2 regions of the Streptomyces sp. NBC_01716 genome follow, and region 2 is predicted to be linked to the other one. Evidence: riboswitches for the same ligand, from Rfam matches in the RefSeq annotation. Region 2 holds a riboswitch; the other holds the start of a gene.
The links. A riboswitch is a leader RNA that binds a small molecule or an ion and turns the genes downstream of it on or off. The one in region 2 is predicted to bind cobalamin.

Region 1: it holds a riboswitch for cobalamin, as region 2 does, so the genes downstream of both, OIE74_RS24755 (ABC transporter substrate-binding protein) here and metE (5-methyltetrahydropteroyltriglutamate--homocysteine S-methyltransferase) in region 2, are expected to answer to the same signal.

The regions. Positions count from the first base shown of each region.
Region 1 covers NZ_CP109181.1:5,612,618-5,617,992, forward strand. Annotated here, with positions in the region: gene clpS (ATP-dependent Clp protease adapter ClpS) at 161-466, shown strand; gene OIE74_RS24740 (DUF2017 domain-containing protein) at 466-1,053, shown strand; gene OIE74_RS24745 (amino acid permease) at 1,384-2,850, shown strand; gene OIE74_RS24750 (M67 family metallopeptidase) at 2,977-3,390, shown strand; cobalamin riboswitch at 3,375-3,523, shown strand; gene OIE74_RS24755 (ABC transporter substrate-binding protein) at 3,565-4,551, shown strand; gene OIE74_RS24760 (FecCD family ABC transporter permease) at 4,564-5,375, shown strand, end outside.
Region 2 covers NZ_CP109181.1:3,722,268-3,727,642, forward strand. Annotated here, with positions in the region: gene OIE74_RS16285 (bifunctional 3'-5' exonuclease/DNA polymerase) at 1-193, shown strand, start outside; gene OIE74_RS16290 (VOC family protein) at 428-838, shown strand; gene OIE74_RS16295 (glycoside hydrolase family 3 protein) at 943-2,472, opposite strand; cobalamin riboswitch at 2,679-2,908, shown strand; gene metE (5-methyltetrahydropteroyltriglutamate--homocysteine S-methyltransferase) at 3,139-5,375, shown strand, end outside.

The DNA of each region.
Region 1 (5,375 bases), 1.9 Mb from region 2:
AGAGTGACGATTTCTAACGGCGGACCCTGGAGCCGCCGTTCGCCCTGGAGCCGCCGTTTGTGCGACAGGCCCCTCCGGGTGGCAGCATGGGGGGCAGTGAGGCTGTGCATCCCGGGGCGTGTCCCGGGACCCCCGGCGGAGAAGAAGGTCGTCCCGAACCGTGAGTGTTGCCCCGACAGAGATCGAACTTCCCGAGTCGGCCGAGGAGACGTTCACCGTCCCGGAACCTGACGTGCCGTGGATGACGATCGTCCACAACGACCCTGTCAACCTCATGAGTTATGTGACGTACGTCTTCCAGACGTACTTCGGCTACTCCAAGGACAAGGCACACAAACTGATGCTCGACGTCCATCACAAGGGCCGCGCCATCGTCTCCAGCGGCAGCCGCGAGGAGATGGAACGCGACGTGCAGGCGATGCACGGATACGGCCTGTGGGCCACGCTCTCCCAGGACACCGCCTGATGGCCGGGCAGTTCGAGGCGATCCCCGGCGGTGGCGCCGCCGTCGCGCTCGACGAGGTCGAGATCTCCATCCTGCGCTCGCTCGCCGTCCAGCTCCTGGAGCTGATCGGCCCCGGCGAGGAACCGGCCAAGGGGGAGGACCCCCTGGCCGCGCTCTTCGCGGAGGGGCCCAGCAAGCCGCCGTCCGACCCCGCGCTCGCCCGGCTCTTCCCGGACGCGTACGGCTTCGGTGACGACACCGACGACGAACTGCGGGAGTACGCGGCCGAGTTCAGGCGCTTCACCGAGAACGACCTGCGGTCGCGCAAGCGTGAGGACGGCCTCGCCGTGGTCCGCACCCTGGACGCGCTCTCCGCCACGGGCGAGGGCGGGGCCGTACTGAAACTGGCGCCCGACGACTGCCGGCACTGGCTCGGCGCGCTCAACGACCTGCGCCTGACCATCGGCAACCGGCTGGAGATCTCCGACGAGGACGAGGGCGAGAGCCTGTACCGGTTGTCGGACGACGACCCGCGCAAGCCGATGGTGATGGCGTACCTGTGGCTCGGGGCGCTCCAGGAGACGCTCATCGAGACGATGATGCCCTGACGGGACGACGCGGCACGGCGCGGGACGACGCGGGGCGGGACGGCACGGGGCGACGCGGCGCGAGGCGGGCCGCGAGCTCCCTCGGGCGGCCCGTCACGGCGTCTTCGCCAGGCCCTCACACCGTCTTCGGACGGACACCTTCCGTTTCCTCAGCGGACGCTCAACTCCGTATAACGATCGCGTCTCCGCCCCCGCATGCTTTGCGATCCGCGACGTGATTCGTCCGCTTCTTCCTGTGTGCCGCGCCACAGCGACCTCCGTGGATCGCCGCCCGCGCCGTGGTAAATCTTCACGACCACCGGCACAGGCAGGGAGAAAGGGCGCATCACCATGACCTCCCCACAGGTCGACACCACCTCGGAAGGCCCCTCGGGAAAGACCTCGGAGGAGGGCTACGAACGCGGACTCGGCAGCCGCCAGGTCCAGATGATCGCGATCGGCGGCGCCATCGGCGTCGGCCTGTTCATGGGCGCCGGCGCGAACATCGCCAAGGCCGGGCCGAGCATCATCCTGATGTACGCCCTCGCCGGCGTGGTGATCTTCTTCATCATGCGGGCGCTCGGCGAACTGCTGCTCTACCGGCCGGTCTCCGGCTCGTTCGCGGAGTACGCCCGTGAGTTCCTCGGCCCGTTCTTCGGTTACGTCACTGGCTGGACGTACTGGCTCATGTGGATCGTGACCGGCATGGCCGAACTCACGGCGGCGGCGATCTACATCCACTTCTGGTTCCCCTCGATCCCGCAGTGGGTCAGTGCCCTGGTCTTCCTCGTGGTGCTCTTCGGCGTCAACCTGATCTCCGTCAAGATCTTCGGCGAGGTCGAATTCTGGTTCTCGATGGTCAAGGTCACCGCGATCATCGGCATGATCGTCATCGGCCTCGGCGTCCTGACCCTCGGCTTCTCGGACGCGGGCGAGACCGCGGCCACCGGCAACCTCTGGCAGCACGGCGGCATCTTCCCCAACGGCATCGGCTCCAGCCTGATGACCCTCCAGGGCGTGATGTTCGCCTACCTCGCCGTCGAACTCGTCGGCGTCACCGCGGGCGAGTCCGAGAACCCGGAGAAGACGCTCCCCAAGGCGATCAACACGCTGCCCTGGCGCATCATCGTCTTCTACGTCGGCGCGCTCACCGTCATCCTCGCCGTCGTGCGGTGGACCGAATTCAGCGAGGGCGAGAGCCCGTTCGTGCACGCGTTCGCCAAGATCGGCATTCCGCTCGGTGCCGGAATCGTCAACTTCGTGGTGCTGACGGCGGCCCTGTCGTCCTGCAACTCCGGCATGTACTCCACCGGCCGGATGCTGCGCGACCTCGCCGCCAACAAGGAAGCCCCGCAGGCCCTGGGCAGGCTCAACTCCCGCCGGACACCGGCCGCCGGCATCACGGCGTCCGTCGCGCTGATGGGCATCGGCGTCGTCCTCAACTACATCGTCCCCGAGAAGGCGTTCCTGTACGTCACCTCCGTCGCCACCGCCGCCGGTATCTGGACCTGGATGATGATCCTCGTCAGCCATATCAAGTACCGCTCCGCCGTGGTCGCCGGGCGGCTGCCCGCTTCCTCGTTCCCGGCCCCGGGCGGCTCGGCCCTGAGCTGGGTGGCGCTGGTCTTCCTGGCCTTCGTGACGTGTCTGATCGCGTACGACTCCGACGCCCGTATCTCGCTGTACGTCGGCGCCGTCTGGGCGGTCTTCCTGGCCGGCGGCTGGGCACTGCTGGGGCGCCGCGCCCCGGAGCCCGCGGCCCCCGGGGACGGGCCGGAGGGCCCGTACGAACCGGAGTACGCGAAGGTCTCGGACTGACGCGCGGCCCGTACGACGGGCCTCCACAGCAGGTCCGGCGGTGCGTCTCACAGACGCCCCGCCCACCGTCTCACCAGGTGGCCTCCGCATCTCAACAGCGGAGGCCACCCGTTTATCCTTCAACTCATGCTCACCATCACCCAGGCGCTGTACGACCAGATCGTCGCCCACGCACGGGCCGACCACCCCGACGAGGCGTGCGGCGTGATCGCGGGCCCCGAGGGCAGCGACCGCCCCGAGCGCTACATCCCCATGCGCAACGCGGCCCGCTCGCCCACGTTCTACGAGTTCGACTCGACCGAGCACAAGCAGCTCGACAACGAACTGCGTGAGCGGAACGAAGACATCGTGGTCATCTACCACTCCCACACCGCGACCGAGGCATACCCCTCCCGCCGCGACATCGGCCTGGCAATGGAGCCGTTCGCCCACTACGTCCTGGTCTCCACGGCCGACACGGACGACATGGGCCCGTTCCAGTTCCGCTCGTACCGCATCGTCGACGGCGAGGTCACGGAAGAGGACGTGGAAGTCGTCTGAGAGACTGACGCCACCCAGGGCGGCAGGACCCAGGAAGCCGGTGCGAATCCGGCACGGTCCCGCCACTGTGACCAGGCCCTCCGCGCGAGCGGGGGCCCGGAAGCCAGGAACTGACCTGTCGCCCTTCTCCCACCATGCCAGGGGACGCGGAAATCCCCCGGAGGAGGCCCAGTCATGTCCTTGCGGCGCCACGCCCTCATACCGGCGGCCCTGCTCCCGCTGCTGCTCCCGCTGGCCGCCTGCGGCTCCACGCCGGAACCGGCCGGGCGCACCGGAGCACCGGCCGCCGGATTCCCGTACACCGTCACCAACTGCGGTGTGAAGACCACCTTCGAGGCTCCCCCGAAGCGCGTGGTCACGATGAACCAGCACGTCACCGAGATCATGATCGAGCTCGGTCTGACCAAGTCCCTCGTCGGCACCGCCTGGCTGGACGACGCCGTCCTGCCCGCGTACCGGAAGGCGTACGACAGCGTCCCGGTCGTGGCCGAGGAGTACCCCTCCAAGGAGAAACTCCTCTCCCTCAACCCCGACTTCGTCTACGGCGGTTACACCAGCGCCTTCGCCGCCAAGGACGGCCGCACCCGCGACGACCTGGCGGACGCCGGCATCGACACCCGGCTCAACCTGGAGAGCTGCCCGGAGGACGGGACCTCCATGGACGACGTCTTCCGCGAGATCAACGAGGTCGGCCGCACCTTCGGCGTCGCGGGCCGCGCCGCGAAGTGGACCACCGGGGCCCGCGCCACGCTCGCCACCACCGCCGCCGGACTCAAGGGCGTGAAGCCGGTCTCCGTCTTCGTCTACGACAGCGGCGACAAGACCGCGTTCACCGCGGGCGGCGCGGGCATCGGCAACGAACTGATCGAACGGGCGGGCGGGCGCAACGTCTTCGCCGACCTCGACAAGCCCTTCGGCGACGCGACCTGGGAGCAGGTCGTCGCCCGCAAGCCCGAGACGATCGTCATCTACGACTACGGCTCCACCACCGTCGCCCAGAAGAAGAAGCGGCTGCTGGAGGACCCCGTACTGAAGGACGTCCCGGCGATCAGGAACAAGCGGTTCGCCGTGCTCCCGCTCTCGGACGCCGTCCTCGGCGTCCGCGCCCCCGCAGCCGTCGGGCGGCTCGCGTCCCAACTCCACCCGGAGGCGGGCGAGTAGGGCTTTCCCGCCATGAGCTGCAAGACCAAGGCGGTCCGGCGCGGGCCGCGCCATGTCCTCGTACTCGCCGGGCTCTCCGTGGCCCTCGCGTGCGCCGTCGTCGCGGGGCTCGCGCTCGGCTCCGTCCGTATCCCGCCCGGCGAGGTCCTGGCGATCCTCACCGGCGGCGCGGAGGCCGGCCCCTTCCGCACGATCGTCCTCGACGTGCGGCTGCCGCGCGTGCTGCTGGGCGCGATCGTCGGTGCGGGGCTGGCCGTCGTCGGGACGGTCCTCCAGGCCCTCGTACGCAACCGGCTGGCCGACCCGTTCCTGCTCGGGATCTCCTCGGGGGCGTCCACCGGCGCCGTACTCGTCCTGGTCCTCGGCATCGGCAGCGGCATCGGCGGCGGGATCACCACCACCGTCGCCATGCCGGCCGCCGCCTTCGCGGGCTCGCTCGTCGCGATGACCCTCGTCTACGCGCTGGCCCGGCGCGGCGGCACGATGACCGGCGGGCGCCTGGTGCTGGCCGGGGTGACCGTCTCGTACATCCTCTCCGCCCTCACCACCCTGATCCTGGTGGTCTCGGCCCGGCCCGAGCACTTCCAGGAGGCGCTGTTCTGGTCGCTCGGCGGGCTCGGCAGCGCCCGCTGGGGCATGCTCGCCGTCCCCGCCGTCGTCCTCGTCGCCGGGACCGCCGTCCTCATGGCGCTCGCCAGGCCGCTGGACCTGCTGCTGGTGGGGGAGGAGGGCGCGACCGTACTGGGCCTGGACACCGCGCGCTTCCGCGCCGCCGTGTTCGTCCTCGCCTCGCTGGTCACCGGCGTGATGGTCGCCGCGAGCGG
Region 2 (5,375 bases):
CGGCATGCGGGCGGAGCTGGTCTTCTTCCAGCACGACGAGGTGATCGTGCACTGCCCGCGCGAGGAGGCGGCGGCCGTGGCGCTGGCGATCCGCGAGGCCGGCGAACTGGCGGGCCGTATCGCGTTCGGGGAGACGCCGGTGCGGTTTCCTTTCACGACGGCGACGGTGGAGCGCTACTCGGACGCCAAGTGAGCGTGGTCCGTCCACGGACGGGGAGCGGGTCGGGCGGGGGCGGCGCCCGCCGTGGCCGTGGCCGTAGCCGTAGCCGTAGCCGTAGCCGTAGCCGTGGTGAGCATGCGGCAGGCGCCGGGCGGGGCTTTCGCAGCACGGCCGGGGGAATTACGCTCGGCCGTGGGCATCGCGCGTCGGTCACCGGCCGGGTGAGGCGTGGAGGTTCCCGTGAGATGCCTCTGGAGGCATTCCACCGTGTCAGTCGAGTTGAATCACACGATCGTTCACGCCCGTGACAACCGGGCTTCCGCCGAATTTCTGGCGCACATCCTGGATCTGGAGATCGGCACCGAATGGGGCCCCTTCGTTCCGGTCGACACCGGTAACGGCGTCACTCTGGACTTCGCGACTGTCGGTCAGGAGTCGATCACTCCGCAGCATTACGCGTTCCTCGTTCCCGAAGAGGATTTCGACGGGATCTTCGGGCGGATCAAGGACGCGGGAGTCGACTTCTTCGGCGATCCGCACGGGAAGCTTCCCGGCGAGATCAACCACTACCACGGCGGGCGGGGCGTGTATTTCCTCGATCCGGCGGGGCACTACCTGGAAGTGATCACGCAGCCGTACGACAACGTCGTAGACGCCGTCACGGACGCGGACCAATAGTCAGCTGAGCGTCAACTAGCCGTCGAAGCAAGGGCGTCGGGGGCCGGCAAAGCCCCCGGCGCCGCCCGGAACCGGCCGTCCCCGCCCCGGAATCAGCCCCGGAATCAGCCGCGGCCCGCCAGGAATTCCGCCGCCGCCACCCCGGAGACCCGGGTCGCCCCGTGCGTGACCAGATGAACCGCGCCGGGCGCCGCGCCGTTCGGTACGCCCATCTCCACGACCACCGCGTCCGGCCGGCTCCCCAGGAGCCGCGTCATCGCCGCCGACATCCAGCCGTGCCGCGCCGCGTCACGCACCACGACGACCAGCGAACGCTCCGCCGCCGGGTCGAGCACCTTGCGGTCCAGCAGGTCACCGGCCGCCAGCAGGTCGTCCTCCGTCAGCCGTACCGATGTGGTGCCGGGCAGCAGATCGCTCAGCGGAGCCGCCACGCCCCAGGGGGTCTGCCCGTCGACGGCCAGGTTCATCGTCGGTGACAGCTCCACCACGTGCGGCGCGCCGACGAGCGGCAGCACCGAGCCCCGGCCCTCCTCGGTCGACACACGCAGCGCCCGCCGCGCGGCGACGAGGCCGATGTCGGACGCGGCGCCGTCGGTGGCCACGGCCCGCGTACGGCTGCCCGACCACGCGGCGAACTCGGCGACCCGCGCCGCCGCTTCGGTGATCCGTGCCTCCGGGAGCGTGCCGTCGAGCACGGCCTGGACGAGGTCGTCGGTGAGCTCGTCGAAGGTGGCCTCACCGGCGTGCTCGCCGCCGACGCACACCGCGTCGGCCCCGCCCGTGACCGCCCGTACGGTGGCCCCGCCGATGCCGTAGCGGGCGGTGACCGCGCTCATCTCGATGCCGTCCGTCACCACAAGGCCGTCGAAGCCCAGCTCACCGCGGAGCAGGTCGACCAGGATGCGGGGGCTCATGGTGGCCGGCAGCTCGGCGTCGTACGCGGGCGCGAGCAGATGCGCGGTCATCACCACCCGTACTCCCGCCTCCATCGCGGCGACGAACGGCGGCAGCGCGGTGGCGGCGATCTCCTCGGCACTCCCCGAGACCTGCGGCAGCCCGTGGTGGGAGTCGACGGCGGTGTCGCCGTGGCCCGGGAAGTGCTTGGCGCAGGCGGCGACGCCGGCCGACTGGAGCCCGCGGACCCAGGCGGCGGTGTGCCGGGAGACGACGTCCGTACGGGCGCCGAAGGAGCGGGCGCCGATGACCGGGTTGAGGGGGTTGGAGTTGACGTCGGCGCTGGGCGCGTAGTTGAGGGAGATCCCGGCGGCGTGGAGTTCGCGCCCGATGTCGCGGGCGACGGACTCGGTCAGCTCCACATCGTCCACGGCGCCGAGCGCGAGATTGCCCGGCCGGGAGGCGCCGGTCCAGGCTTCGAGCCTGGTGACGTCGCCGGCCTCCTCGTCGATGGCGATGATCAGGTCACGGTTCTCCGCGCGTAGCTCGGCGGTGAGGCGCGCCACCTGTTCGGGATCGACGATGTTCCGGCCGAACAGGACGACGGAGGTGAGGCCGCCCGCGATTCTGCGGCGGACCCAGTCGGGCAGGGTCGTCCCCACGAACCCGGGCTGGAGCACGGTCTCCGCGAGACGCGTCAGTTGCTGGTGACGGCTGCTGGGTCGGCTGCTCGACTCCATGCGGGTCCTCCGAAGGCGCATCGCTCGGCCGGCTCAGCGAACCGCCCATAGAACTTGGTACAGGCCAATCGGATGTTGGCTTAGACCAATAGGTGTGTCAAGGAGGTGTCGGTCTGTCGCGTTGTACGAACTCGACCCGGAAGCTGGTGGATTGGCCCGTTCATGAATATTTGGTGAGGCTTCGAGGGAGCAGATGGACAGCAGCTAGGCTGGGGCTTGCAGCTGGTTCGTTCCCGTCCGCAGGGCGGGAGCGTCGTAAGAGGGAACCCGGTGGGAATCCGGGACTGCCCCGCAGCGGTGAGTGGGAACGACCGCCGTCATCAGCACTGGGCCCGTGCCGGGCCTGGGAAGCGACGGCCAGTAGATGTCCACCGGGTGTCCGCACCCGGCGGCTGTGCCCGCGAGTCCGAAGACCTGCCCGCTGCCCGTACGCGACCGATCGCGTACGGACATCCCGGTGACCTCGTGGGCGGGTCGGCGTACATATCGGTCGGGCAGTCGTGGTGACGCGTGCACGCACCTTCACAGACGTGCACATACGCACACACCGCGCGGACGCGAACAGAGGCGTACAGACGCGTCTGCGCGAAGGCCCCTCCGATCCCGTACCCCTTCGTGTCCTCGATCCGTCCCGGGATCGCAGGACAACTCGCGAAGGAGAGTTCCGTGACAGACAAGTCCGCAGCCGCGGCAGCACGCGCCACCGTGTACGGCTACCCGCGCCAGGGCGCGCACCGCGAACTGAAGAAGGCCGTCGAGGGCTACTGGCGGGGCGCCGTCGGCGCCGACGCCCTGCGCGACACGGCCGCCGGGCTGCGCCGGGCCAACTGGGAGCAGCTCACCGCCGACGGTGTCCACGAGGTTCCGACCGGCGACTTCTCGTACTACGACCATGTCCTGGACACCAGCGTGATGGTCGGCGCGATCCCCGAGCGGTACCGCGCGGCGCTCGCCACCGGGCCGGTCGGCTCCGACCCGCTGGACGGGTACTTCGCGATGGCGCGTGGCACACAGGACGTGGCGCCGCTGGAGATGACCAAGTGGTTCGACACCAACTACCACTACCTCGTCCCCGAACTCGCCCCCGGCACCGCCTTCTCCGCCGACTCCACCAAGCAGGTCGCCGAACTGACCGAAGCCCTCGCGCTCGGCCACACCCCCCGGCCGGTCCTGGTGGGCCCCGTGACCTATCTCCTGCTCGCCAGGCCCGCCCCCGGCGTGCCCGGCGACTTCGAGCCGCTGACGCTGCTCGACCGGCTCCTTCCCGTGTACGCGAAGGTCCTGGCCGACCTGCGCGCGGCCGGCGCCGAGTGGGTACAGCTGGACGAGCCCGCGCTCGTACAGGACCGCACCCCGGCCGAACTGGCCGCCGCCGCCCGCGCGTACCACGACCTGGGCGGCCTCACCGACCGGCCGAAGCTGCTCGTCGCCTCCTACTTCGACCGGCTCGGCGAAGCGCTGCCGGTGCTCGCCAAGTCGCCCGTCGAAGGGCTCGCGCTCGACTTCACCGGCCCGGCCGCGGCCAACCTCGAAGGTCTCGCGGCCGTCGACGGGCTGCCCGGCAAGCGGCTGGTCGCCGGCGTGGTCGACGGACGCAACATCTGGATCAACGATTTCGAGAAGTCCCTCGCCACGCTCGGCACGCTCCTCGGCCTCGCCGACCGCGTCGACGTCGCCCCGTCCTGCTCCCTGCTGCACGTCCCGCTCGACGCGACCGCCGAGCACGACATCGACCCGGAGGTCGCGCGCTGGCTGGCGTTCGCCCGCCAGAAGAGCACCGAGGCCGCGACCCTGGCCCGCGCCCTGACCGACGGCACGGGAGCGATCACCGCCGAACTCGCCGCGAACCGCGCCGCGCTGGCCTCCCGCGCGGACTCGGCGCTCACCCGCGACCCGGCGGTGCGCGCCCGCGCGGCGGCCGTCACCGGCGCGGACGCCCGCCGTTCGCAGCCGTACGAGGTACGGACCGCGGCCCAGCGGGCGCACCTGGGTCTGCCGCCGCTGCCGACGACCACCATCGGCTCGTTCCCGCAGACCGGTGAACTGCGCACCGCACGGGCCGACCTGCGCGCCGGGCGGATCGGCACCGCCGGATACGAGGAGCGGATCAGGGAAGAGATCCGCGACGTCCTCGCCTTCCAGGAGAAGACGGGGCTCGACGTCCTGGTGCACGGTGAGCCCGAACGCAACGACATGGTGCAGTACTTCGCCGAGCAGCTGACCGGTTACGTCGCCACGCGGCAGGGCTGGGTCCAGTCGTACGGCACCCGTTACGTACGCCCGCCGGTCCTCGCCGGTGACATCTCACGGCCGGAGCCGATGACGGTGCGCTGGACGTCGTACGCGCAGTCGCTCACCGCCCGCCCGGTGAAGGGCATGCTCACCGGGCCCGTCACCATGCTCGCCTGGTCCTTCGTCCGGGACGACCAGCCGCTCGGCGACACCGCGCGGCAGGTCGCACTGGCACTGCGCGACGAGGTCAACGACCTTGAGGCGGCGGGCACTTCGGTCATCCAGGTCGACGAGCCGGCGCTGCGGGAGACTCTGCCGCTGCGTACGGACGGGCGGGCCGCGTATCTGGGGTGGGCGGTCGGGTCGTTCCGTCTCGCCACCTCCGGCGTACGTCCGGACACCCAGATCCACACCCATATGTGCTACGCGGAGTTCGGGGACATCGTCGAGGCCATCGACGACCTCGACGCCGACGTCATCAGCCTGGAGGCGGCACGCTCCCATATGCGGGTCGCCGGTGAACTCGCCGCCGAGGGCTACCCGCGCGAGGCGGGACCCGGCGTGTACGACATCCACTCACCGCGCGTCCCGAGCACGGCCGAGGCAACGAGCCTGCTGCGCAAGGGACTTGAGGCGATCCCGGCCGAACGGCTGTGGGTGAACCCGGACTG